Regions from separate parts of the Roseateles sp. P5_E8 genome, predicted to be linked through region 4. Evidence: predicted binding sites of a transcription regulator. Region 4 holds the regulator's gene; each other region holds the start of a gene.
The links. The regulator sigma-54, encoded in region 4, starts transcription at its own class of promoters, with help from an activator protein. The targets are predictions, from matches to a motif close to TGGCANGNAANCTGCTTT.
Positions count from the first base shown of each region.

Region 1: the regulator sigma-54 is predicted to act here: its motif matches at 3,786-3,803, upstream of ACXRVZ_RS01860 (TorF family putative porin).
Region 2: the regulator sigma-54 is predicted to act here: its motif matches at 2,235-2,252, upstream of ACXRVZ_RS14655 (PEP-CTERM sorting domain-containing protein).
Region 3: the regulator sigma-54 is predicted to act here: its motif matches at 3,257-3,274, upstream of ACXRVZ_RS04800 (PEP-CTERM sorting domain-containing protein).

Region 1 is NZ_JBGCUM010000002.1:116,267-122,473, forward strand. Features, by position in the region: gene ACXRVZ_RS01845 (GGDEF domain-containing protein) at 1-999, opposite strand, end outside; gene amt (ammonium transporter) at 1,106-2,623, opposite strand; gene glnK (P-II family nitrogen regulator) at 2,661-2,999, opposite strand; gene ACXRVZ_RS01860 (TorF family putative porin) at 3,016-3,741, opposite strand; gene ACXRVZ_RS01865 (YifB family Mg chelatase-like AAA ATPase) at 3,992-5,524, shown strand; gene ACXRVZ_RS01870 (glycine zipper 2TM domain-containing protein) at 5,576-6,130, opposite strand.
Region 2 is NZ_JBGCUM010000022.1:33,231-37,310, reverse strand. Features, by position in the region: gene ACXRVZ_RS14660 (acyl-CoA dehydrogenase family protein) at 1-1,138, opposite strand, end outside; gene ACXRVZ_RS14655 (PEP-CTERM sorting domain-containing protein) at 1,285-2,184, opposite strand; gene prsT (XrtA/PEP-CTERM system TPR-repeat protein PrsT) at 2,355-4,080, opposite strand, start outside.
Region 3 is NZ_JBGCUM010000005.1:159,932-166,138, forward strand. Features, by position in the region: gene ACXRVZ_RS04790 (PAS domain S-box protein) at 1-1,669, shown strand, start outside; gene ACXRVZ_RS04795 (queuosine precursor transporter) at 1,698-2,414, shown strand; gene ACXRVZ_RS04800 (PEP-CTERM sorting domain-containing protein) at 2,482-3,225, opposite strand; gene ACXRVZ_RS04805 (alpha/beta hydrolase family protein) at 3,396-5,474, opposite strand; gene ACXRVZ_RS04810 (TonB-dependent receptor domain-containing protein) at 5,540-6,207, opposite strand, start outside.
Region 4 is NZ_JBGCUM010000079.1:2,499-8,705, reverse strand. Features, by position in the region: gene lptA (lipopolysaccharide transport periplasmic protein LptA) at 1-479, shown strand, start outside; gene lptB (LPS export ABC transporter ATP-binding protein) at 479-1,279, shown strand; gene ACXRVZ_RS25605 (RNA polymerase factor sigma-54) at 1,440-2,933, shown strand; gene ACXRVZ_RS25600 (hypothetical protein) at 2,942-3,472, shown strand; gene ACXRVZ_RS25595 (alpha/beta hydrolase) at 3,489-4,352, opposite strand; gene ACXRVZ_RS25590 (alpha/beta hydrolase) at 4,354-5,223, opposite strand; gene ACXRVZ_RS25585 (THUMP domain-containing class I SAM-dependent RNA methyltransferase) at 5,261-6,207, shown strand, end outside.

The sequences.
Region 1 (6,207 bases), on a different contig from region 4:
GCCCAGGCTGGCCTCGCAGCGCCGCTTCAGCGCCATGTGCAGGCGGCTGTCCAGCCGGCCGAAGGCGCCCGGCTCGCAATGGCGCAGCAGCAGGCAGAACTCCTCGCCGCCGTAGCGGCCTACCAGATCGCTGGCGCGCAGTTCGCCGCGCAGCACCTCGCCGGTGATCTTGAGCACCTCGTCGCCCACCGGGTGGCCGCGCTCGTCGTTGACGCGCTTGAAGTGGTCCAGGTCCAGCATCAGCAGCACGGTGGCGGCTTCACCCGCACCAGCGGTTCCAATCAGGCCCAGGGCCCGGCCGGCGCGTTGCATCCACTCGCGGCGGTTGAGCAGGCCGGTCAGCGCGTCCAGCGAGGCCAGCCGCACCAGCGCCTGCTCGGCCTCGTCGCGGTGAGCGAGCAAAAACCCCATGGTGCCCAGCACCAGGCTGGCGTTGAGCAGCATCAGCGAGGCGAAGTTGAGCGGATGCGGGGCGATGAAGCGCGGGTAGATCTCCGGCCAGCCCAGCACCAGCACCGCGCGGCCCAGCGTGAACAGCGCATTGGCCATGCCGGCCAAGCCGCACAGCCAGCGCCAGCGCAGCCGGCCGGCGCCGCGCAGCAGCAGGCCGCTGGCCCACAGGATCTGCACGCCTATGACCAGGTTGGTCAGCCCGGTGGCCAGGCCCTGGTCGCCGAAGACCACGAAATGCACGATGCCCAGCCCCAGCGGCGGCAGCACCAGCCAGCGGCGCGACAGCGGCAGGCTCAGAAAGCGGCAGACCGCCAGCAGCATCGCCGCCGCCGAGCCGCTGAGGGCCATGACCCCCAGCGTGGCCAGCAGCCGCGGCATGCCCAGCGTCGCGCCGATCAGCAGCCCGAAGCCGGCGGCCTGGCCCAGCAGCATGAACTGCCAGGCCTGCAGGCCGCTGCGGGCCCGCAAGCCGACGCTGACCACCAGGGCCAGGCTCATCAGCAATGCATTGACCAGCACTGCGACGAACAGGGTGACGACGTGCATGCGGGTCAGCATAACGGCCGACCTGCGCGCGCCAGACGAAGAAAAGCCGCCCGGAGGGCGGCTCGGTGTGACGAAGGACCGGCGCGCAGCCGGCCCTTGATTCACATCACTTGTGGTAAGCCGTTTCGCCGTGCGACGAGATGTCCAGGCCTTCGCGCTCTTCCTCTTCGGTCACGCGCAGGCCGATGGTCAGGTCGACCAGCTTGTAGGCGATGACGGAGACGACGCCCGACCAGACCAGGGTCACGCCGACGGCCTTGGCCTGAACCAGGAACTGCGCGCCGATCGAGAAGGCATCCGGCGTGATCATGGTCGCCGTGACCCAGTCACCCATGGCGCTGGGGCCGCCCAGGCTGGGCGAGGCAAACACACCGGTCAGCAGAGCACCGACGATGCCGCCGACACCGTGGACGCCGAAGACGTCCAGCGAGTCGTCCGCACCCAGCAGCTTCTTCAGGCCGGAGACACCCCACAGGCAGGCGAAGCCGGCGACGATACCGATGACGAGACCGCCACCGATGCCGACGTTGCCAGCAGCCGGCGTGATGGCGACGAGGCCGGCGACGGCACCCGAGGCAGCACCCAGCATCGAGGCCTTGCCCTTGAGCAGCGCTTCACCGACGCACCAGGCCAGCACGGCGGCAGCCGTGGCAGCCAGCGTGTTGATGAAGGCCAGGGCAGCGAAGCCGTTGGCTTCCAGCGCGGAGCCGGCGTTGAAGCCGAACCAGCCCACCCACAGCATCGAGGCACCGACCATGGTCAGCGTCAGGCTGTGCGGCGTGAACTGTTCCTTGCCGTAGCCGACGCGCTTGCCGACCATGAAGGCACCCACCAGGCCGGCAACCGCGGCGTTGATGTGCACGACCGTGCCGCCCGCGAAGTCCAGCGCGCCCCACTGCCAGAGCATGCCGGCCTTGCCGTTCATCTCATCGACGACAGCGGCGGACGTGTAGGCATCCGGGCCCATCCAGAACCAGACCATGTGGGCCATCGGCAGATAGCTGAAGGTGAACCACAGCGTCAGGAAGGCCAGGGCCGCCGAGAACTTGATGCGCTCGGCGAAGGCGCCGAGGATGAGACAGGCGGTGATGCCGGCGAAGGTGGCCTGGAAGGCCGCGAACACGATTTCCGGAATGACGACGCCCTTGGAGAAGGTGGCGCCATTCGCGAAGGTGCCAGCGACGTTGTCCCAGATGCCCTTCATGAACAGGCGATCCGTGCCACCGATGAACTTGTTGCCCTCGGTGAACGCGAAGCTGTAGCCGTACAGCACCCACAGCACGACGATCAGCGAGAAGCCGACCATCACCTGCATCAGCACCGATAGCATGTTCTTGCTGCGCACCAGGCCGCCGTAGAACAGCGCGAGGCCGGGCACCGTCATCATGATGACGAGCAGCGTGGACAACATCATCCAGGCGGTGTCGCCCTTGTTGGGCACGGGCACGGGAGCGGCGGCGGCAGAAGCCGCTTCGGCAGGCGCGGCGGCCGCAGGGGCGGAGGCTGCATCGGCAGCCGGAGCTGCCGTGGCGGTGGCGGCAGGCGCCGAGGCGGCGTCCTGGGCCCAGGCGGCCGGCGCAAGCAGGCCAGCGGCAAGCGCAAGGCCGGCGAGGAGTTTCTTCATTTGAGTGTTCTCCAAACGGTTGTTATGGACGCGCGCTTCAGAGCGCGTCGTTGCCGGTTTCGCCGGTGCGGATGCGTACGACCTGGTCCAGCGGCGACACGAAGATCTTGCCGTCGCCGATCTTGCCGGTGCGGGCCGAAGACTCGATGGCCTCGATGACGCGGTCGACGACGTCGTCGTTCACGGCGGCTTCGATCTTGACCTTGGGCAGGAAGTCCACGACGTATTCAGCGCCGCGGTACAGCTCGGTGTGGCCCTTCTGGCGGCCGAAGCCCTTGACCTCGGTGACCGTCAAGCCCTGCACGCCGATGGCGCTCAGAGCCTCACGCACCTCGTCGAGCTTGAAGGGCTTGATGACGGCAGTGATCAGTTTCATGTCTGCTCCAGTGTTCTTAGAAGGTCTTCTTCAGGCCGACGACTAGCGTGGTCTTGCCCAGGAACTTGCCGTTCGCGGGGCTGGCGTAGAAGCTCTTGTCGGCGTCCGTGCCGACGATCGCGCCGCTCAGGACGAGGCCCGAGAAGTCCTTGGCCAGCGTCACCGAGTAATCGGTGTAGGACGCCATCGAGAAGTGCTTGACCGTCTGGTGGCCGACGTGGGGCGACAGCGTCATGCCGTCACCGAGGTCGAAGTTGGCCGTCACGTCGAAGTAGCTGCTGCCCTTGCTGTCGGGCACGCCGAACAGGTTGGTCGTGCTGTGCGAGTACTTGGCGGTCACCGGGCCGAAGCTCAGCGCGCCGTAGATCTCCAGCGTGTCGGCGCTGGTGGGCAGCTTGTTGCTCGGGTAGTAGTACTGCAGCAGGCCCACGTCCAGCGTCAGGCCCGGGGCGACTTCGGTCTTGTAGCCGCCGTAGAGGTCGACCTCGACGTTGGCGTCGCCGCCACCGTCCTTGATCCACTTGATGGTGGAGCCCCACATGCCGACGTAGAAGCCGCTGGGCGCCGCGTAGTCGAAGCCGCCTTGCAGGGCCGGCTTCAGGCGGGTCTGCGAGACGCCGCGGTAGCGGTAGTCGGTGACGACGCTGGCGTTGAACGACAGCGGGTTGACCGGCTCATCGGCGAAGGCCGGCAGCGAGGCTGCGGACAGCGCCAAGACGAGCAGCGTAGAGGACAACTTCATGGCGGGGGCTCCAGTTCAGGGTTAGAGGGCAGTCCGGTCCGCTGATTGCAGCTTCCGTGCCAAGCACCACACCTCAGACACCCCGCACGAATCTGGGATGGGCGCACCCGCAAGTCAGCATTGCGCACCAATTTGGCATCAATTCCATCATCGAGCGCACATTTACGGTGCGCGCACGGGAAAAGCACCACATCCGCGCCACGCGAACCCAGGGCTAGACTCGCCCGCCGCCCTCCTACGAGCCCATGCGATGAGCCTTGCCACGGTCCACAGCCGCGCCCTTGACGGCTTGGCCGCCGCGCCGGTCACGGTGGAGGTGCACCTGGCCAACGGCCTGCCCAGCTTCACCGTCGTTGGCCTGGCCGACACCGAGGTCAAGGAGGCCCGCGAGCGCGTGCGCGCGGCGCTGCAGAACAGCGGCCTGGGCTTTCCGGCCAACAAGCGCATCACCGTCAACCTGGCGCCGGCCGACCTGCCCAAGGAGGGCGGGCGCTTCGACCTGCCCATGGCGCTGGGTCTGCTTGCGGCCAACGGCCAGCTGGACGCGACCAGGCTGGCACGCTTTGAATGCGCGGGTGAGCTGTCGCTGGCCGGCGAGCTGCGCCCGGTGCGCGGCGCCCTGGCGATGGCGCTGGCCATGCGCCAGACTGGCGAAAAGGATGGTGATGTTCAACGCGAGCTGCTGCTGCCCGAGGCCAGCGCCGCCGAGGCTGCCCTCGTCGACGGCCTGGTGGTGCGGCAGGCGCGGCATCTGCTGGACGTCGTCGCGGCACTGCAGCCCGACGGCGAACTCCTGCCCCGCGCGACCGCCCTGCCGCGCGAACGGCAGAGCGGCCTGCCCGATCTCGCCGACATCAAGGGCCAGGCCGGCCCGAAGCGCGCGCTGGAGATCGCGGCGGCCGGCGGCCACTCGCTGTTGATGGTCGGCCCGCCCGGCACCGGCAAGTCCATGCTGGCCCAGCGCCTGGCCGGCCTGCTGCCGCTGCTGGACGACGAAGCCGCGCTGGAATCCGCCGCCGTGCTCAGCCTGGCCGGCCAGTTCGACGTGTCGCTCTGGGGGCAAAGGCCGGTGCGGGCGCCGCACCACTCGGCGTCCAGCGTGGCGCTGGTGGGCGGCGGTTCGCCACCCAGGCCGGGCGAGATTTCACTGGCCCAGCATGGCGTCTTGTTTTTGGACGAGCTCCCCGAATTCCCGCGCGCTGCCTTGGAAGCCCTGCGCGAGCCGCTGGAGACCGGCCGCATCCTCATCTCGCGCGCGGCCCGCCAGGCAGAGTTTCCGGCGCGTTTCCAGTTGGTCGCGGCGATGAACCCCTGCCCCTGCGGCCACCTCGGCAATCCGCAGCGGGCCTGCCGCTGCTCGCCCGACCAGGTCGCGCGTTATCAGGGCCGGCTCAGCGGGCCCTTCCTGGACCGTATCGACCTCGTCATCGAAGTCACCGTCATCCCGCCGCGCGAGCTGCAAGACCTGGCACCGGGCGAAGCCAGCGCCGTGGTCGCCGGGCGTGTGACCGCAGCGCGCGAGCGAGCGCTGGCGCGCCAGGGCGTCGCCAACGCGCTGCTGCAGGCGCAAGACCTGGCTGAGCACGCCGCGCTGGAGCCCGCGGCCAAGGCATTGCTGGAGCGCTCGGCAGAGAAGCTCGGCTGGTCGGCGCGCAGCTTCCACCGCGTGATGCGCGTGGCCCGCACGGTGGCCGACCTGGCCGGCTCGGCCGAGATCGCCACTGTCCATGTTGCCGAGGCCATTCAGTTGCGCCGGGGCTTGCCGAGCGCCCATTCCGCCTGATGGCGGGGACACTGGAGACGCTCCACTGAGCGCCGCATCGAGGCCCAGGCCTCAGCTGCGCTCGAAGCCGTTCTCGGTCAGGCGGACCTCGTCGCCGATGCGCAGGCCGGGGTCGGCGCTGCGCTCGAAGCGGCGCATGCGGCCATCGCGCTCCTGCACTTGCACGACCCAGACGGTGTAGGACTTCTGGTTTTTCTCGATCTCGTTGCCGGCATAGCCACCGGCCACGGCGCCGCCCACGGTGGCAATCTTCTTGCCCGTGCCGCCGCCCACCATATTGCCCAGCAGGCCGCCCACGACCGCACCGCCCACGGCACCCACGCCACTGCCCTTGCCCTTGCGGGTTTCGGCATGCACGCCCGTGACACGGCCGCAGCTCTCGCAAAGCGCCGCCTGCGTCGTCCGTTCGGGGGCCGGCGCTTCACGCACCGTGTCGGCCCTGGCCACGCGCTGAGGCGCAGGCTGGGTCACGGCGGGCGGCGCTTCGGCCACTGGCGGGCTGCTCATGATTTGCGAGCGGCCGACCGCATAGGCGCCGCCGAGCAGCGCCATGACGACGGCAACGCCGGCAACGATCTGGGTGGACTTGACGCTAGGGGTCGACATGACGCTTCCGATGTAGTTGGTATGCGCCGAGGATGCGTTCGCACGCCGTGTGCCCGTGTAGGACAGTGCCGCAGCCC
Region 2 (4,080 bases), on a different contig from region 4:
TCGTCTTGCGGACGTTCAGGTAGTTGCCGGTCAACGGAATGGCGTGCGACGCGCCGCCGATCCAGGCGCCACCCAGCCACTGGTCGCCCTGCCAGCCGGCCTCCATGGCCTCGAGGATGTAGGGCAGGGCCAGCGGGCCGCCGGCCAGCATCATCAGCTCGGTATAGCGCTGCTGCAGCTCGCTGCCGCGGATCTTCAAGAGGCCCGCGACGTCCAGCGGCTGCTTGCCTGTGCGCTCTCCGGACAGCACGCGCAGCACCATCATTTCCAGCGCGACGATGTCGACCTCGCACAGCGCGATCTGGTCGCGAAAGCGCTGGTCGTCCATCAGGCCCCCGGCCTTGGCGATGCGCTTGAGCCGCTCCAGCTCACGCTTGGCGCGGTTCACGTCGGCGATGTTGGTGCGCTCATGCGAGAGTAGGTGCTTGGCGTAGGTCCAGCCCTTGTTCTCCTCACCGATCAGGTTCTCGGCCGGCACCTCGACGTTGTCGAACCAGACCTCGTTCACCTCGTGCTCGCCGTCCAGCATGATGATGGGCTTGACGCTGACGCCGGGCGTGGTCATGTCGATCAAGAGGAAGCTGATGCCGGTCTGCGGCTTGCCTTCAGAGGACGTGCGCACGAGGCAGAAGATCCAGTCACCGTACTGGCCCAGCGTCGTCCAGGTCTTCTGGCCGTTGACGATGTACTTGTCGCCCTGGCGTTCCGCGCGGCATTTCAGCGAGGCCAGGTCCGAGCCCGAACCCGGCTCGCTGTAGCCCTGGCTCCACCAGACCTCGCCGCTCATGATGCCGGGCAGGAAGCGCTGCTGCTGCTCCGGTGTGCCGAAGGCCATGATGACCGGCGCCACCATGACCGGACCGAAGGGCACGATGCGCGGCGCGCAGGCGAGGGCGCATTCCTCTTCGAACAGATGGCGCTGCACGGCGTTCCAGCCCGGGCCGCCGAACTGCGTGGGCCAGGCCCAGCCATGCCAGCCCTTGGCGCCGAGGATCCTGGCCCAGCGTTGCAGGTCGTCCTTGTTCAGGCGCAGCGAGTGGCGCACCTTGTGGGCGATGTCGGCCGGCAGGTTGGCGCGCACCCATTCGCGCACCTCGGCGCGGAAGGCCAGCTCCGCATCGGTGAAGTTGAGGTCCATGTCTCGCGTTTGGTGATGTGAATGCCGCACGTTTTAGCACGGTCGTTCGCATCTTTGCTGTCCGGCCAGAGACAGTTCAGCGATGTCAGAGCCGGAAAGCAAAAGGCACTCCGAAGAGTGCCTTTCATGGAGATCGAAGCCAGTGATCAGGCGGCGATCTTGGCCTTGCGGCGGCGCAGGCCGGCCACGCCGAGCAGTGCAACGCTGGTCAGGGCCAGCGTGGCCGGCTCGGGCGTCTTGCTGGTCGTGCCGCCGCAGACACCTTGCGCATTGATTGAGCTGGTGCACTTCGCGCCCGCCACGGCGTAGAGCTTGAAATAGTCGTTGCCGTTGTCCAGCGAGCCCCGAGTTTCGCCAGCAGCCGAGGAAAAGCCGGTGTTGTACGCACTGATCATCCACCAGCTCGAAGTCTTCTGGCCCGAGTTCACGAGGTTGTAAGCGGGGTTTGTATCGGTGACCATGTCGCCATAGGTGCCCACGAGTTCCCACCCGGCCATCGCGGCAGCGCCTTGACCAATGAGGGCAGTCGGGTTGCCCGTCGGCGTGGTTCCTGCGGCGCCGGTMCAGCGGAACAGCGCGACGTCAACCTGGACATTGGTCGTGTAAGACAAAGTCGTGCCAGCAGCGCACTCTGCCGTCGCCGCCGCGCCGGCAGACGTTACGCAGCCATTACCCTTGGCGGTATATCCGAGGCCGATGCTGGACAGCACGACGCTACTAGAGCCAAAGTTCAGCAGAACGGCTTCCGTGTTGCCGGCGTTGTCCAGCGCGTGAGTCGGCTGCGGGCCATCGGTACCCGTCGACATGCCTTGGCCGTTGCCGCTGTACCAGGTCAAAGCGCCAGCACTCCAGTTGCCGCCAACGACGCCTGACGTGTTTGCGGCATAGACACCGCTCAGGGATACGGCCGGATCGCCTGCATTGGTGCCGGCCAAGCCAGTGACATTGGCTTGATCGAAGGTCCAAACCGCGTGTGCGCTCGTCGACAGCAGTGCAGCGCAGGCGCCCAGGGCCATCAAGCTCCAGCGGATATTTCGAATCTTCATAGTTATTCCTTCGTTTTGTGCCTGTTGGCGCAGAAGTTCTCGAAACGTTATTAGCAAACTCGGTGCCAGACCGAAAAACCTTTGCCTAACAACGGTTTATTGAAAACCACCGGGACCGACGTGAGAGATTGTAAGGAACCTCGACAGCCTAGGGGGTGGGCCTGGCCCCCTTAGTTGAGGGTGGAAAGCAGCTGTTTGGCTTCAGCGGCCGTGGCGAAGTTGGCGTTGCCGCGCAGCGCGCCGTTGAGTTCCTCCCGAGCCTCTCCTTTACGGCCGGCCTGGGCCAGTACAGCAGCGAGGTGATAGCGGATGTCGGAGTTGTCCGGCGCACGCAAGCGGGCGTCGCGCAGGAGCTGCAAGGCGCGGTCTGCCTTGCCGGCGCGGTGGTAGGCCCATCCGGCGGTGTCCAGCAGCACTGGGTTTCGGGGGTCGTTCTTCAATGCCCGTTCGGCGATGTCGACGGCGCCAGGATCCTTGAGCTCGATCAACACGTTGGCGAGGTTGTTCAGCACGCCGGTGTTCGAGGGGCTGACTTTTAGGGCGGCTTCGTACTGCTTGCGCGCACCGGCGAAGTCGCCGCTTCGGACGAGCAATTCGGCCATCGAAGTGCGGACGATGACGTCGGTCGGGTTTTTCCTGAGCCAGGTCTCGGCCGACTCGAGGGCGGCCTTCTGATTGCCTTGTGAGGCTTGAGCGCGCATCAGGCGCGTCAACGTCGTCGCGGATTTGTCGATGTCGTGGGCCTTGCGCAGTGCTTCCAGCGCTGCGGCGTTTTGGTTGCGGCGCATGGCCGCCTCGGCCAGCAGGTTGTAGCCCAGCGCAGACTTCGGATTGGCATCGATGACCTGACGGGCGCGCTGCTCGGCCTGGGCCGAATTGCCCTGGGCCAACTCGACGCTGGACAGCATGGCCACCGCCGCCGTGTCGTTGGGGGTGCCGCTGAGTGCTTTTTCGAGGGTGTAGGCCGCACCCTTCAGATCCTGGGCCAACACCTGCTGGCGAGCGACCGCGACCAGGCGTGGCGTGTCGAAGGCGGCGCGGCGGGCGGCGTTGGTGAGGGTGCTCTTGGCGCCGGCGGGGTCGCCATTGGCGAGCTGGGCCGCTGCATAGGCCTGCAGGGCCTCGACGTCTTCGGGCAGCTTGGACAGCAACACCTTGGCCGCCTCGACGGCGCGGGCCGGTTGCCCCTTGCGCAGATGCCAGGCGACGAGCGCGAAGTTGGAGCGTGTCTCGCGCGCGCTGCTGGCCGCAGCGGCGCTTTCCAGCCACTTCAGAGCTTCGTCGTCCCTGCCGCGCAACTCGCTGACCAGAGCCAGCTCGAAGAGCAGGTTCACGTTGCGTTCGTCGTCCTTGAGTGCGCCCTTGAGGCGCTTCTCGGCCGCGTCGAAGTTGCCTGTCACGGCGTCGATGCGGGCCAGGCCGAGCTTGGCTTCCAACTGCTTCGGGTCCAGCTTCAGTGCCTTTTCGTAGCCGGCTCGGCCGCCCGCGTAGTCGCGCGCCTGCGTCTTGGCATAGGCCTGCACCATCAGCACGGTGGCGTTGTTGGGGTTGGCGCGGGCCAGGGATTCAGCCACGGCCAAGGCCTTGGCGGGTTGGTTGTCACGCAGATGGACCGTGACCAGGGCGAGGCCGGCAAAGGTCTGCTTCGGATCGGCCTTGTAGGCCTTGGCGAGCTGGTCTTCGGCCAGGACGGCTTGGCCGGACTGCAGCAGCGACAGGCCCAGCGCGGTGCGGTACTCGGCAGAGTCCTTGGCCTTGAGCGCGTCCTGCATGAGCTGCACGGCGCGTGCATGGCGGCCCTGGCGCATGTGGGCGTTGGCCAGCATCAGCAGGGCCTGGCCGTCGCCTGGGCGGGCCTTCACGTAGCCTTCAAGCAGCTCGACGGCGCGGTTGACG
Region 3 (6,207 bases), on a different contig from region 4:
TCGCAAGGACGGCAGTGCCGTGGCCATGTTGGTGTCGGTCGCGCCCTTCGAGATGGACGGCCAGAACTACCTGGTGCTCTACGCGCGCGACGTGTCCGAGAGCGAGCGCACGCGCCTCGTGCACGGCGCCATCCTGGAGAACGCGTCCATCGGCATCGCGCTCACGCGCGACCAGCAGTTCGTGCTGGCCAACCCGCGTGTGGAGGCCATGTTCGGCTGGGAGCGCGGCGCGCTGATCGGCCAGCATGGCAGCGTCGTCTGGCCCACCGTGGAGGACTGGCAGGCCGCCGGCCAGCAACTGGGCCCGCGCCTGGTGGCCGGCGAGCAGGCCGAGACCGAGCTCACCATGCGCCGCCGCGACGGCTCCACCTTCCTGGCCCGCCTGCTGGCCCAGGCCGTCGACCCCGCCCACCCCAGCCGCGGCGGCACGATCTGGATCATTGAAGACATCACCGAGCGCCGCCGTGTGGAGGACCAGCTCGCCCATGCCAAGGACGAAGCCCAGGCCGCCAACCGCGCCAAGAGTGCCTTCCTGGCCAACACCAGCCACGAGATCCGCACGCCGCTCAACGGCCTGCTCGGCCTGGGCCGCCTGGCGCAGCAGCCCGACCTCAGCGAGGAGCAGCGGCGCGACTATCTCAACCAGATGATGGACAGCGCCGAGAGCCTGTCCGGCCTGATCTCCGACATCCTCGACCTCTCCAAGATCGAGGCCGGCCGGCTGACGCTGGAGAGCCAGCCCTTCTCGCTGCGCGAGCTGCTCGCCTCCATCCGCCTGGCCTACCTGACGCTGGCGCAGGCGCGCGGCCTGACCTTCGCCGTCGAGATCGACCCGGCCCTGCCCGGCTGGGTCTTCGGCGACCCGCTGCGCACGCGCCAGATCCTGTCCAACTACCTGACCAACGCGCTCAAGTTCACCGCCCACGGCGGCATCACCGTCAGCGTGAAGGCCATGAGCCGCAACAGCCAGGGCAGCGCCGGCGAGTGGGTGCACATCGAGGTCAGCGACACCGGCGCCGGCATCGCGCCCGAGCAGCAGAAGCGCCTCTTCCAGCCCTTCACGCAGGCCGACGAGTCGACGACGAGACGCTTTGGGGGCACGGGCCTTGGGCTGTCCATCTGCCGCGAGCTGGCTTCGCTGATGGGCGGCGAGGTCGGCATGCGCAGCGCCGTCGGCGAGGGTTCGTCCTTCTGGGCCGAACTGCCCCTGCCTGGCGCGCCGGCACCCATGGCCCACCAGCCACGCGAGCCGCGCGCCACCGGCGCGGCGCACGAGGCCTTGCATGGCCGGCGCGTGCTGATCGCCGAGGACCATCCGGTCAACATGCTCATCGCCGTGGCGCAGCTGGAGCAGTGGGGCATGGAGGTCGCCCAGGCCAGCGACGGCCGCCAGGCCATCGAGGCCGTGCTGGCCGCCGCCAGCGTCGGCAAGCCGTTCGACATCCTGCTGATGGACGTGCAGATGCCCGTCATGGGCGGGCACGATGCGACACGCGAGCTGCGCAAGCACTTCAGCGCCGAGGAACTGCCCATCGTCGCGCTGACGGCGGCGGCCCTGGTCTCGGAGCGCAACGACGCCTTCGCGGCGGGCATGAACGACTTCCTGACCAAGCCCATCGACACGCCCAAGCTGCATCAGACGCTGCTGAGGTTGACCAGGGCCGGTTGACAATGCCGGCTCCAACAGGAGGAGCCCGATGAGCGTCACCGTGCCACAGCGTCATTTCAAGTATTACGACTTGATCATGGCGGCCTGCGTCTGCGTGCTGCTGTGCGCCAACCTGATCGGCCCGGCCAAGGCTGCCCAGGTGCAGCTGCCGTGGATCGGCCCGGTCACCTTCGGGGCGGACCTGTTCTTCTTCCCGATCAGCTACATCTTTGGCGACGTGCTGACCGAGGTCTACGGCTATGGCCGCGACCGCCGCGTCGTCTGGGCCGGCTTCGGGGCTTTGCTGTTCGCGGCCTTCATGGCCTTTGTCGTGGTGCACCTGCCGCCCGCGCGCAATGGCTTCATGGACGCCTATCAGCTGCACGTCGAGGCGATGTTCGGCAACACCTGGCGCGTCGTGGCCGGTTCGATGATCGCCTTTGCCGCCGGCAGCTTCGCCAACAGCTTCGTGATGGCGAAGATGAAGGTCGCCACCAATGGCCGCTACCTGTGGGCGCGCATCGTCGGCTCCACGGCGGTGGGCCAGCTGCTGGACACGGGGCTGTTCCTGAGCATCGCGTTCTGGGGCATCTGGCCGCAGGAGCAACTGCTCGCCGTGTTCGTCGCGCAGTACATCTTCAAGCTGATCTGGGAGGCGGTGCTGTTCCCGGTCACGGCGCGCTTCATCGCCTTCCTGAAGCGCGTCGAGGGCCTGGACCATTACGACCGCGACACCAGCTTCAATCCGTTTTCGATCAAGGTGTGAGCACCGCAGACCGGCCAGAAACGCAAACGGCGGCCCTGGGGCCGCCGTTTGACTTGAAGCCGGCCGTTCAGTCGCGACGGCGGCGCACGCCGGCGGCGGCCAGCAGGGCCAGGCCGGTCAATGCCAGGCCTGTGGGCTCGGGCACGCCGAAGACCTCGACCGCAGTGCCCTGCACACCGACCGTGAAGCCGTTCCAGTATTCGTTGGACAGGCTGTTCCAGTGCACGGTGTCGAAGCTGCCCTTGAAGCGGATCGCGCCATGCGGCTCGCCGGTGCCCAGCAACTGGTACTCGAACACGCCGCCGCCATGGTCGATGACGTTCTTGTACGAGGTGCCGCAGCCCCAGTAGCCGCAGGCGTGGCCGGTGGCCGGATCGTCGTAGCTGAGGATGTCGAAATCCTGGTCGAAGCCGTAGCCATTGCCGTTCAGGCTGACATAGGCGAACACCGGGTTGGCGATGGCCTGCGAGAACTGCAAGGTCTGCGGGCCGGCAAACGTCAACGCGACGATGTCGGTGCCCAGCGGCCGGTTGTCCACGGTGCTGCTCTCGTAGGGCGAGGCCAGGCCTCCATTGGCGCCGTTGACGTAGTAGTCGGGGCCGCCGTTGGATTGGTAGAAGCCGATGCCGCGGGCGTTGGTGTAGGTCACCGTGACGCTGGAGGTCGTCGTGGTGATGATGCCCTGGGCCTGGAAGCCGACGCCAGGGTCGAGGTCGCTGCCTTGCCAATCGGTCCAGAAGACCGGCGCGGCCTGGCTGAGGCCGGCGCAGGCGATCAGGGCGGTGGCCAGCAGGGTTTGAATCTTTTTCATGTTCAGCCTCAAGGGAAGAAATGACACCTGGAACGCAAACTTCGCGCCACGGTGACATTTCTCCCATGAGACGGCCCTCGCCGGCCGTGCGGCCATGGCTCCACTGTCAATGCCGCCGACACCCCCAGATGGTGGGAAAGCCAGGTTGCCGGCTGCGGCCAGCCAAGCGCTTACAAGCCGCCCGTGCCGCAGCCCTTGGCCAGGTAGGTGCTGATCAGGTTCAACTGATCGGCCATGATCTTGCGCGTCCAGGCGGGGCCGTGGGCGTAGTCGGCCAGCACGTGGTATTCCACGGGCTTGCCGGCGGCCTTGGCCTTGTCGACGAACAGCTCGGACTGGATGATCGGCACGGTCTGGTCGCGTTCGCCGTGATAGACCATCAGCGGGATCTCCATCTTGTCTGCCAGGCTCAGCGGGCTCAGGCCCTTCACGGTGGGCCCTTGCGCCGATTGGAAGTAGGGGTTGGTGAAGAACTTGGCCCAGATGCGGTCGATGTCCGACACGCCGGCGCCGGCGATGGCGCACTTGTAGAGGCCGTTCGGGCGCACCGAGGCGGCGAAGGCTGAATAGCCGCCGTAGGAGAAGCCGAACATGGCGATGCGCTTGGGATCGGCCAGCTTCTCGCTGACCAGCCACTTGGCGCCGTCGTCCTTGTCGTCCTGCATCTTCTGGCCCCACTCGCGGTCACCGGCGTACCAGAGCGCCCGGCCCCAGCCCTGCGAGCCGCGGAACTGCGGCTGCAGCACGACGCGGCACTGCGACACCAGCAGCGGTACCCAGCCCGAGCCGTCGTAGTCCATCGTGTCGCGCGCCCAGGGGCCGCCGTGCGGATGCACGACTGCGGCGTAGGGGCCGGCACCGCACAGCTGCGGGTTGGGCACGGTCAGGTAGGCGGGGATGTTCAGGCCGTCGCGCGCCTTGTAGTAGACGAAGCGCGCCGTGCCGAGGGCGCGCCGGTCCACGTCCGGGCGCTCCTTGGCCAGCAGCTGGATGCTCTGGCCGCGCAGCAGGTAGTGCTCGGTCGGGTAGGTCAGGCCGCTGACGCGGATCAGGTAGGTGGGTGTCTCGCCGCCCACATAGCCCGCTAGCCGCACGGACACGCCGTCGAACGAACGCACGGCTGCGCGCTCGCCGCTGGCGACGCCGACGAACTCCTGGTCGATCTCCTTGATGCCCAGCGCCTGGCCGACGCCGCGCACGACGGAATCCAGCTTGTCGTTGGCCCAGTGAGTGTCGCGGCCCAGGTGGCCGTCGTAGGTGTAGCCGTCATAGCCTTCTTCGGGCGGTGCGTCGTCGGTGCGGAAGGAGCGCACGCCGGTGGCGTCGAAGTACTTGTGCTCGAACAGCGTGGACGCAACCTTGCGGCTGGCGATGTCGTACTCGTACAGGCCCGCGAACTCGCGGCCCACGTTGCTGCTGATGATGGCCGTGCCGGGCTTGCTGCCCACCGCGATGACGTCGACGACGTCGCGGTTCTTCACGTAGTTGCGGAAGTGTTCTTCCCAATCGCCATCCTTGTTGCGGAAGTCGATCGCGACAAAGGCGCCCTGGCCATCGGTGTTCAGGCGCGACTTGGCCCAGACGACACCCTTGCTGTTGACGAACACGTTGCTGTCCGATTCGCTCAGCCGCATGATGCGCACGGCCTTGTTGCTGCGCAGGTTGTAGCGGTAGACGTCACGGCTGGACGCGCTGCCCGAGTCGCTGACGACGATGACGTTCTCGGGGTCGGTCAGCAGCCGGTTCAGCACCGTCGGGTTGGCCAGCGCGGCTGCCTTCTTTGCGGTCTCGGAGCGCGGGATCTCGGTCGCCGCCATCGGCTCGATCCAGGTCTTGCCCTCGAGGTCGGTGAAGAACAGCTTGTTGATGAAGACCTTGATGAACTCGTCGCCGCGCAGGTCGTAGGGCTGCGTCATGCTGACCTGCAGCATGTCGTTCTTCAGGAACGACACGCTGGAGATCTGCATGTTCTTGGCGCCGATGACGGTCGGCTTCGCCGCAAGGTCGGCCAGTTTCCAGACCAGGATGGTGCGGTTGTCGCCCTGGCTCTGGAGGGCAATCATGTGCTTGCCGTCCGGGGAGATCTGGAAGCCGGTCATGCCGGGGAACTGCGCCAGCGTCTCGACGGTCGGGACGCGGATGGGCGCAGCGGCGGGCGCTGCCTGCGCCAGCACGGCAGCCGGGCAGGCCGCCAACGCGGCGCCGGCGACGGCGAGCAGCCGCGCCAGCTTGTTCAAGTAGCTTTGCATGGAAATCACACCTGAAAAAAAGCCCTGGCAACCGGGGGTTGCCAGGGCGATGGACCGTTTGCCGATTAGAAGGTCTTGGAGACGTTCATGAAGAAGCGGCGGCCTTGCAGGTCATAGCCGCTGTACAGCGAGGCATTGCCGATGCGGTTGTTGCCGTAGCCCGTGACCGCAGAGATCAGCGGCGGAATCTTGTCGGCGATGTTGCGCACGCCGGCGGTCACCTTCCACTTGCTCACCGCGTCGCTGTAGGACAGCGACACGGAGTGCAGGAAGTAGTTCGGCGTGTCGATCTTGAATGCGGCCGTGGCGGGGTTGATGCCGTAGTACTCGTAGTTCGACTGTTTGCCGACCCATTCCAGGCCGTAGTAGACGTTCCAGCCCTTGACCGTGTAGTTCACGTCCATCGCGCCCGACCACTTCGGCGAACCGAGGGTGCCGTTGGTGTCGTCCAGCGCATCTTCGGCGAACAGCTTGTTCGACTGCTCCTTGAACTCCGTCGCGGTCAGGTTCACGCGCAGCTTGCCGATGCCGACTTCGTTGGTGTAGCGCACGTTGAAGTCATAGCCGCGGACGACGTCGGTGGCCAGGTTCACGTAGCTGTTGTTCACCGACAGCGCGTTGTTGCCCGGGTTGCGGGTCACGAGGCGGCAGAAGCCACCACCGGAGCGGAACTGCGGGTCGTCGTAGCACTTGCTCAGGATGGAGCCGGTGCCGACGCGCGAGACGCCGTTGT
Region 4 (6,207 bases):
AGCGCACAGAGCTGGAAGGCAACGTCATCATCACCCAAGGAAGCCTGATGCTGCGCGCCGAGAAGGTGGACGTGCGCGAAACTCGCGATGGCTACGTTCAGGCCTATGCGAGCGGCACCGCCGGCAAGCCGGTCAGCTTTCGCCAGGCGCGCGACGTCCCTGGCGAAGCCATCGAGGGTGTGGCCGATCAGCTCGAATACGACACCCGCACCGAGAACGTGCGCTTCATCGGCAACGCCAATGTGCGCAGCATGCGCGGCGCGGCGATTGCCAACGAGGTGACGGGCGCCGTCATCGTCTACAACAGCCGCACCGAGGTCTTCACGCTGGAAGGCGGCAGCGCCTCGCCCAACTCGAACGGCCGCACGCGCATCGTCATGATGCCGCGCCCGCAGCCGGCCGAGGACGCCGCCTCGGCGCCGCCGGCAGCCTTGCCACTGAAGCCGTCGACGACGCTGCAGCCAGGCAAGCCTTCGTGATGGGCGACGCGTCCGTCACGCTTGAATCCCCGGCCGCCGGCGTCCAGCCAACGGCCTGCGGCAGCCGCCTCGAAGCCGAGGGTCTGGCCAAGACCTATGGCGTGCGCAAGGTCGTCAAGAACGTCCATGTGCGAGTCGACTGCGGCGAGGTGGTCGGCCTGCTCGGCCCCAATGGCGCCGGCAAGACGACCAGCTTCTACATGATCGTCGGCCTCGTCCGCTCGGACGCCGGCATCATCCGCATCGACGGCGCCGAGGTGCAGCGCCTGCCCATCCACTCACGCGCCCGCCTGGGCCTGAGCTATCTGCCGCAGGAAGCGTCCATCTTCCGCAAGCTCACCGTCGCGCAGAACATCCGCGCCGTGCTGGAGCTGCAGCAGGACGCCAAGGGCCGGTCCCTGGGCAAGGCGCGCATCGACGAGCTGCTCAACGGCCTGCTGCACGACCTCTCCATCGACGGCCTGCGCGACAGCCCGGCGCCGGCCCTGTCGGGCGGCGAGCGCCGCCGCGTCGAGATCGCCCGCGCCCTGGCCACGCAACCGCGCTTCATCCTGCTGGACGAGCCCTTTGCCGGCGTCGACCCCATCGCCGTGCTGGAGATCCAGCGCATCATCGGTTTCCTGAAGAGCCGCGGCATCGGCGTGCTGATCACGGACCACAACGTCCGCGAGACGCTGGGCATCTGCGACCGCGCCTACATCATCAGCGAGGGCGCCGTGCTCGCCGAAGGCACGCCCGACGAGATCGTGGCCAACGCCGACGTGCGCAAGGTCTATCTCGGCGAAAACTTCCGCATGTAGAGATGGACAACCCCTCGCCCATCCTCGCGTCGCTGAACGCGAGCGCGTCTGGTCGGTCCCCCGAGGGGACGGCGATGCTTGCCGCATTGAGCGGCAAGCACATCGCCAGCGCGGGCCGGCTTGGGAGCGGCCCGGCGCTCGGCCCGCAAGGAACTCTGGGATGAAGCAGACCCTCCAGGTCCGCCTCAGTCAGCATCTCGCGCTGACGCCCCAGCTGCAGCAATCCATCCGGCTGCTGCAGCTGTCGACGCTGGAGCTGAACCAGGAAGTCGAGCAGATGCTGGCCACCAACCCGCTGCTGGACACCGAGGAGGAGTTCACCGTCAGCGCCCCCGAGCTGGCCTCGAACGCGCCGGCCGAGAGCGGCACCGAGGCTTCGGCCGGCGAGTCGGAAAGCGGCGACGCCCCCGAGCTGACCGCCGAGGAATTCGGCGGTACCGAGCGCGAGGACTGGGAGAACGGCACCGAGCGCGACGACTTCGACGGCATCCGCGAGCTGCCCAGCAACAGCTCCGGCGCCAGCGGCGACGACGACGGCGAGCGCGAGAGCCAGGAGTTCGCCGAAGCCACGCTGGCCGAGCATCTCACCCAGCAACTCGCCGGCCACCACCTCTCCCCCGAGGACCGCGCCGCGCTGCAGATCCTCATCGAGTCGCTCAACGAGGATGGTTATCTCGAAGACACGCTCGACGAGATCGCCGCCTCCCTGGCCGAGGACGAAGAGACGCGCGAGGAACTGCTGGACCACCTGCGCATCGCCCTGCGCCTGCTGCAAAGCCTGGACCCGGCCGGCATTGCCGCGCGCGACCTGTCCGAATGCCTGGTGCTGCAATTGCGCGCCTGCCCCAAGTGCCCCGCCCAGGTCGTCGCCATCCTGATCTGCAAGGGTCATTTGGAGCTGCTGGCCCGCCGCGACATGCGCCGCCTGATGGCCGAAACCGGCGCGGACGAACACATCCTGCGCGAGGCGCAGGGGCTCATCACCCGGCTCGAACCCAAGCCCGGCCGCCGCTTTGCGCGTGGCGCCGCTGCAGCCATCGTCCCCGACGTCATCGTGCGCAAGGTGGGCCGCGAATTCCGCGTCATGCTCAACCCCGAGGTGGCGCCCAAGCTGCGCATCAACGAGCTCTACGCCAACGCGCTGCGCGCCACGCGCGGCGGCATCAGCAACTCGCCGCTGGGCGGGCAGCTACAGGAGGCGCGCTGGTTCATCAAGAACATCCAGCAGCGCTTCGACACCATCCTGCGCGTCAGCCAGGCCATCGTCGAGCGCCAGCGCGGCTTCTTCACGCACGGCGAGCTGGCCATGAAGCCGCTGGTGCTGCGCGAGATCGCCGACGAACTGGGCCTGCACGAATCCACCATCTCGCGCGTGACGACGGCCAAGTACATGGCCACCAGCTGGGGCACCTTCGAGCTGAAGTATTTCTTCGGCTCGGGGCTGTCGACGGAAGCCGGCGGCGAGGCGTCCAGCACGGCGGTGCGCGCGCTCATCAAGCAGTTCGTCGCGGCCGAGGACATCAAGAAGCCGCTGTCCGACAGCGCGCTCGCGGCGATGCTGGAAGAGCAAGGCATCCAGTGCGCGCGGCGCACGGTGGCCAAATACCGCGAAGGAATGAAGATCGCGCCGGCGAATTTGAGGAAGGCGCTGTAGGCACTCTCATGCGATTCAGCCAAACCCTCGCCTTGCTGGTGTTCTGCATGCTGAGCAGTCAGACGAACGCTCACCAGGACAGGATTCTCTCGCTGGCTTCTGACGGCAGCATTCCGGAACTTCCGTCGCAGTACACGTTGACGCGCTTGAAGATGGAGTTCGCGGACAAAGAGTCCGGCAGGCCGACGAAAGTGACCTTCATCTCCGGCGGGAAGCAGACCGTCATTGAACGCTGTGTGCTCCAAACCCTGCCCGCAGACTCATGGAAGACGGTCTCGCTATCGGGCTCTTGGTATCACGAGCGGAGCACGCTGCCCCACTACGTCTCGATTCGGTTCAAGACGCCGGCTCAGTCACCGAGGCTGCCAGCGCCCGTTGGCATTTCATTTCTGTTCAGCCTGGAAGATGCGCGGCTTCTCCAGATTGAAGCCACCACCGCGACGTCGAACGAAAACGAGGTGCAGTCGCGAGCCATCGACCTCAAAGGCGGCTGCCCCCTCCCTGGTGCTGCACGTGGCAGCATCTCCAAGCTGAATTGACACCCGTAGCCCGGCCTCAATCCTTGGATGGCCCCGTCTCCGGCGCCAGCGGCTCGAACACGAAGCGCATGCCGCGCGCATAGCTTTCCGGCTTCGTGCCGCCGTGGCGCTCGCCGTCGATGATGCGGTTCTGGAACACCAGGCCGGGATGCTTCAACTCGGGCAGCAGGGCCTGATAGCGCTTGATGCCGGCCAGGTAGGCGGGCCACTCCCACTCGGCGCCGGTCACATAGAGACGTGCCTTGATGGGCTTGCCCGTTGCGGCATAGGCCTTGGCGAGGCCAATGAGCCAGTCGTTGTCGACGTTCACCGCCGGGCTGGCCGCGACATAGCCCTCGAACAGCGTCGGCCGCGTGTACATCGCGTACAGCGTGAACAGACCGCCGAGCGAGCTGCCGGCCAGCATGCGGTGGGCCGGGTCGCCGCGGTAGTCGCGCTCCACCAGCGGGATGATGTCGCGCTCCAGCGTGGCCAGGAACTTGTCGGCGTGGCCGGAGTCGCCCGGCTGCGGGAGCTTTACCGGCGACAAGTCGCCGATGCGCAGCTGGCCGTAGTCGAGGTTCTGGCCCGCATAGCCCAGGCCCACGATGATGAACTCGGGCACGACGCGATCAGCGACCTTGCTGTTGTAGGCGTTGATGTGGGTCGTGAAGTCCCAGTAGGCGTCGGTGACGTAGAGCACTGGGTAGCGCCGCGCGGGCTCCTTGGCGAAGGACGCGGGCAGGTGGATGTGCAGCTGGTAGCTCCGGCCATCCGCCGTCGGCGGCAGCACACGCAGCTGCGTGTTCGGGACGACATGCGGCGGATAGCCGGGCGCCGGGTCCGCCAGCACTTGCGGCGCGCTGGACAGGAGGGCCAGCGCGAGGGCGAACTGCTTCACGTCAGTCTTTCGACTTCCCCGTCTCCGGCGCCAGCGGCTCGAACACAAAGCGCATGCCGCGCGTGTAGCTCTCGGCCTTGGTGCCCCCATGCCGCTCGCCATCGATGGTGCGGTTTTGATAGACCAGCTCGGGGTGCTTCAACTCCGGCAGCAGCGCCTGGTAGCGCTTGATGCCGGCGAGGAACCCGGGCCATTCGTTCTCGGCGCCGGTGACATACAGCCGCGCCTTGATGGGCTTGCCCGTCGCGGCATAGGCCTTGGCCTGGCCGATGATCCAGTCGTTGCCGGCGACGACGGCCGGGCTGGCGGCGATATAGCCCTTGAAGAGATCGGGCTTGGCATACATCGCATGCAGCGTGAACAGCCCGCCGAGCGAGCTGCCGGCCAGGTAGCGCTGGGCCGGGTCGGCGCGGTACTCGCGCTCCAGCAGCGGGAAGATGTCCTTCTCCAGCGAGGCGATGAACTTGTCAGCGTTGCCGCTGCTGGAAGACAGGGGGTTCATACGCACCGGCGACAGCTCCCAGCCGCGCATTTCGCCGTAGTCGAGGTTGTCGCCGGCATAGCCCAGGCCCACCGTGATGAAGTCGGGCACGACCTTGTCGTAATTCAGGTTGTTGTACGAGGCCACGATGGTGGCGAAGTCCCAGTAACCATCGGTCACGTAGAGCACCGGGTAGCGGCGCTTGGGCTCCTTCGCAAATGACGCCGGCAGATGAATGTGCAGCTGATACGTGCGGCCATCGGCGTTCTTGGGCAGGGCGCGCAGCAGCGTGTTGGGGATGGTGTGCGCAGGGTAGGCCGGCACCGGGTCGGCCGCCTGCGCCTGAAGCGCGCTGAACAGGAAGGCCAGGGTCAGGACGATTCGCTTCATGGCTCGCATTGAGTGTTGGGATAACGCTGTCCAGTTTATGGCCAGCGACAATCGCGCGGTGAGCCTGCCCAACAAACTTTCCCTCTTCGTTTCCTGCGCCGGTGGCGTCGAGCCCCTGCTGGAGGAGGAACTCAAACGCTTCCTGCCGCCCGGTGTGCGCAGCAAGGTGGAGCCGCTGCGCGGTGGCTGCGGCCTGATCGGCACGGCCGAGGACGTGCTGCGCATCAACCTCGAAAGCCGCCTCGCTCAGCGCGTGCTGGTCGAGCTGATCGAAGGCCCCTACCGCCACGAGGAAGACCTCTACACGCTGGCCCGCCGCGTCGACTGGCGCGACTGGATCACGCCGCGCGAGACCATCCGCGTGGACACCATCGCGCAGCGCTCGCCGCTGAAGAGCCTGAACTTCACGACGCTGCGCATCAAGGACGCGATCTGCGACCAACTGCGCGAGCACACCGGCGAGCGCCCCAGCGTGGACACGCATTCGCCCGACCTGCCCGTGCTGCTGCACGTCGGCCCGGAGCGCGCGGCGATCTATGTCGACACCTCCGGCGAGCCGCTGTTCAAGCGCGGCTGGCGCGTCGACAAGGGCGACGCACCGCTGAAGGAGACGCTCGCCGCCGCCATGCTCGCCGCCGCCGGCTGGCGCGGCGAGAGCGCGCTGCACGACCCCTGCTGCGGCTCCGGCACCATCCCCATCGAGGCCGCGCTGATCGCCTGCGACTCGGCCCCCGGCCTGCTGCGCCGCTTTGCCTTCGAGCGCCAGATCCCGTTCTCCACGCCGGCCCTCAAGGCCACCTGGGGCGAGATGGCGCAAGCCGCCCGCGCCCGCGTGCACGCCCCCAAGGTGCCCATCTACGCCAGCGACGTCGCCTTCCGCATGGTCGACTTCGCGCGCCGCAATGCCGAGCGCGCCGGCGTGGCCCAGTACATCCAGTTCAACGGCGGCGACGCGCTGGAGCGGCCCGCGCCCGTGCTGCCCGA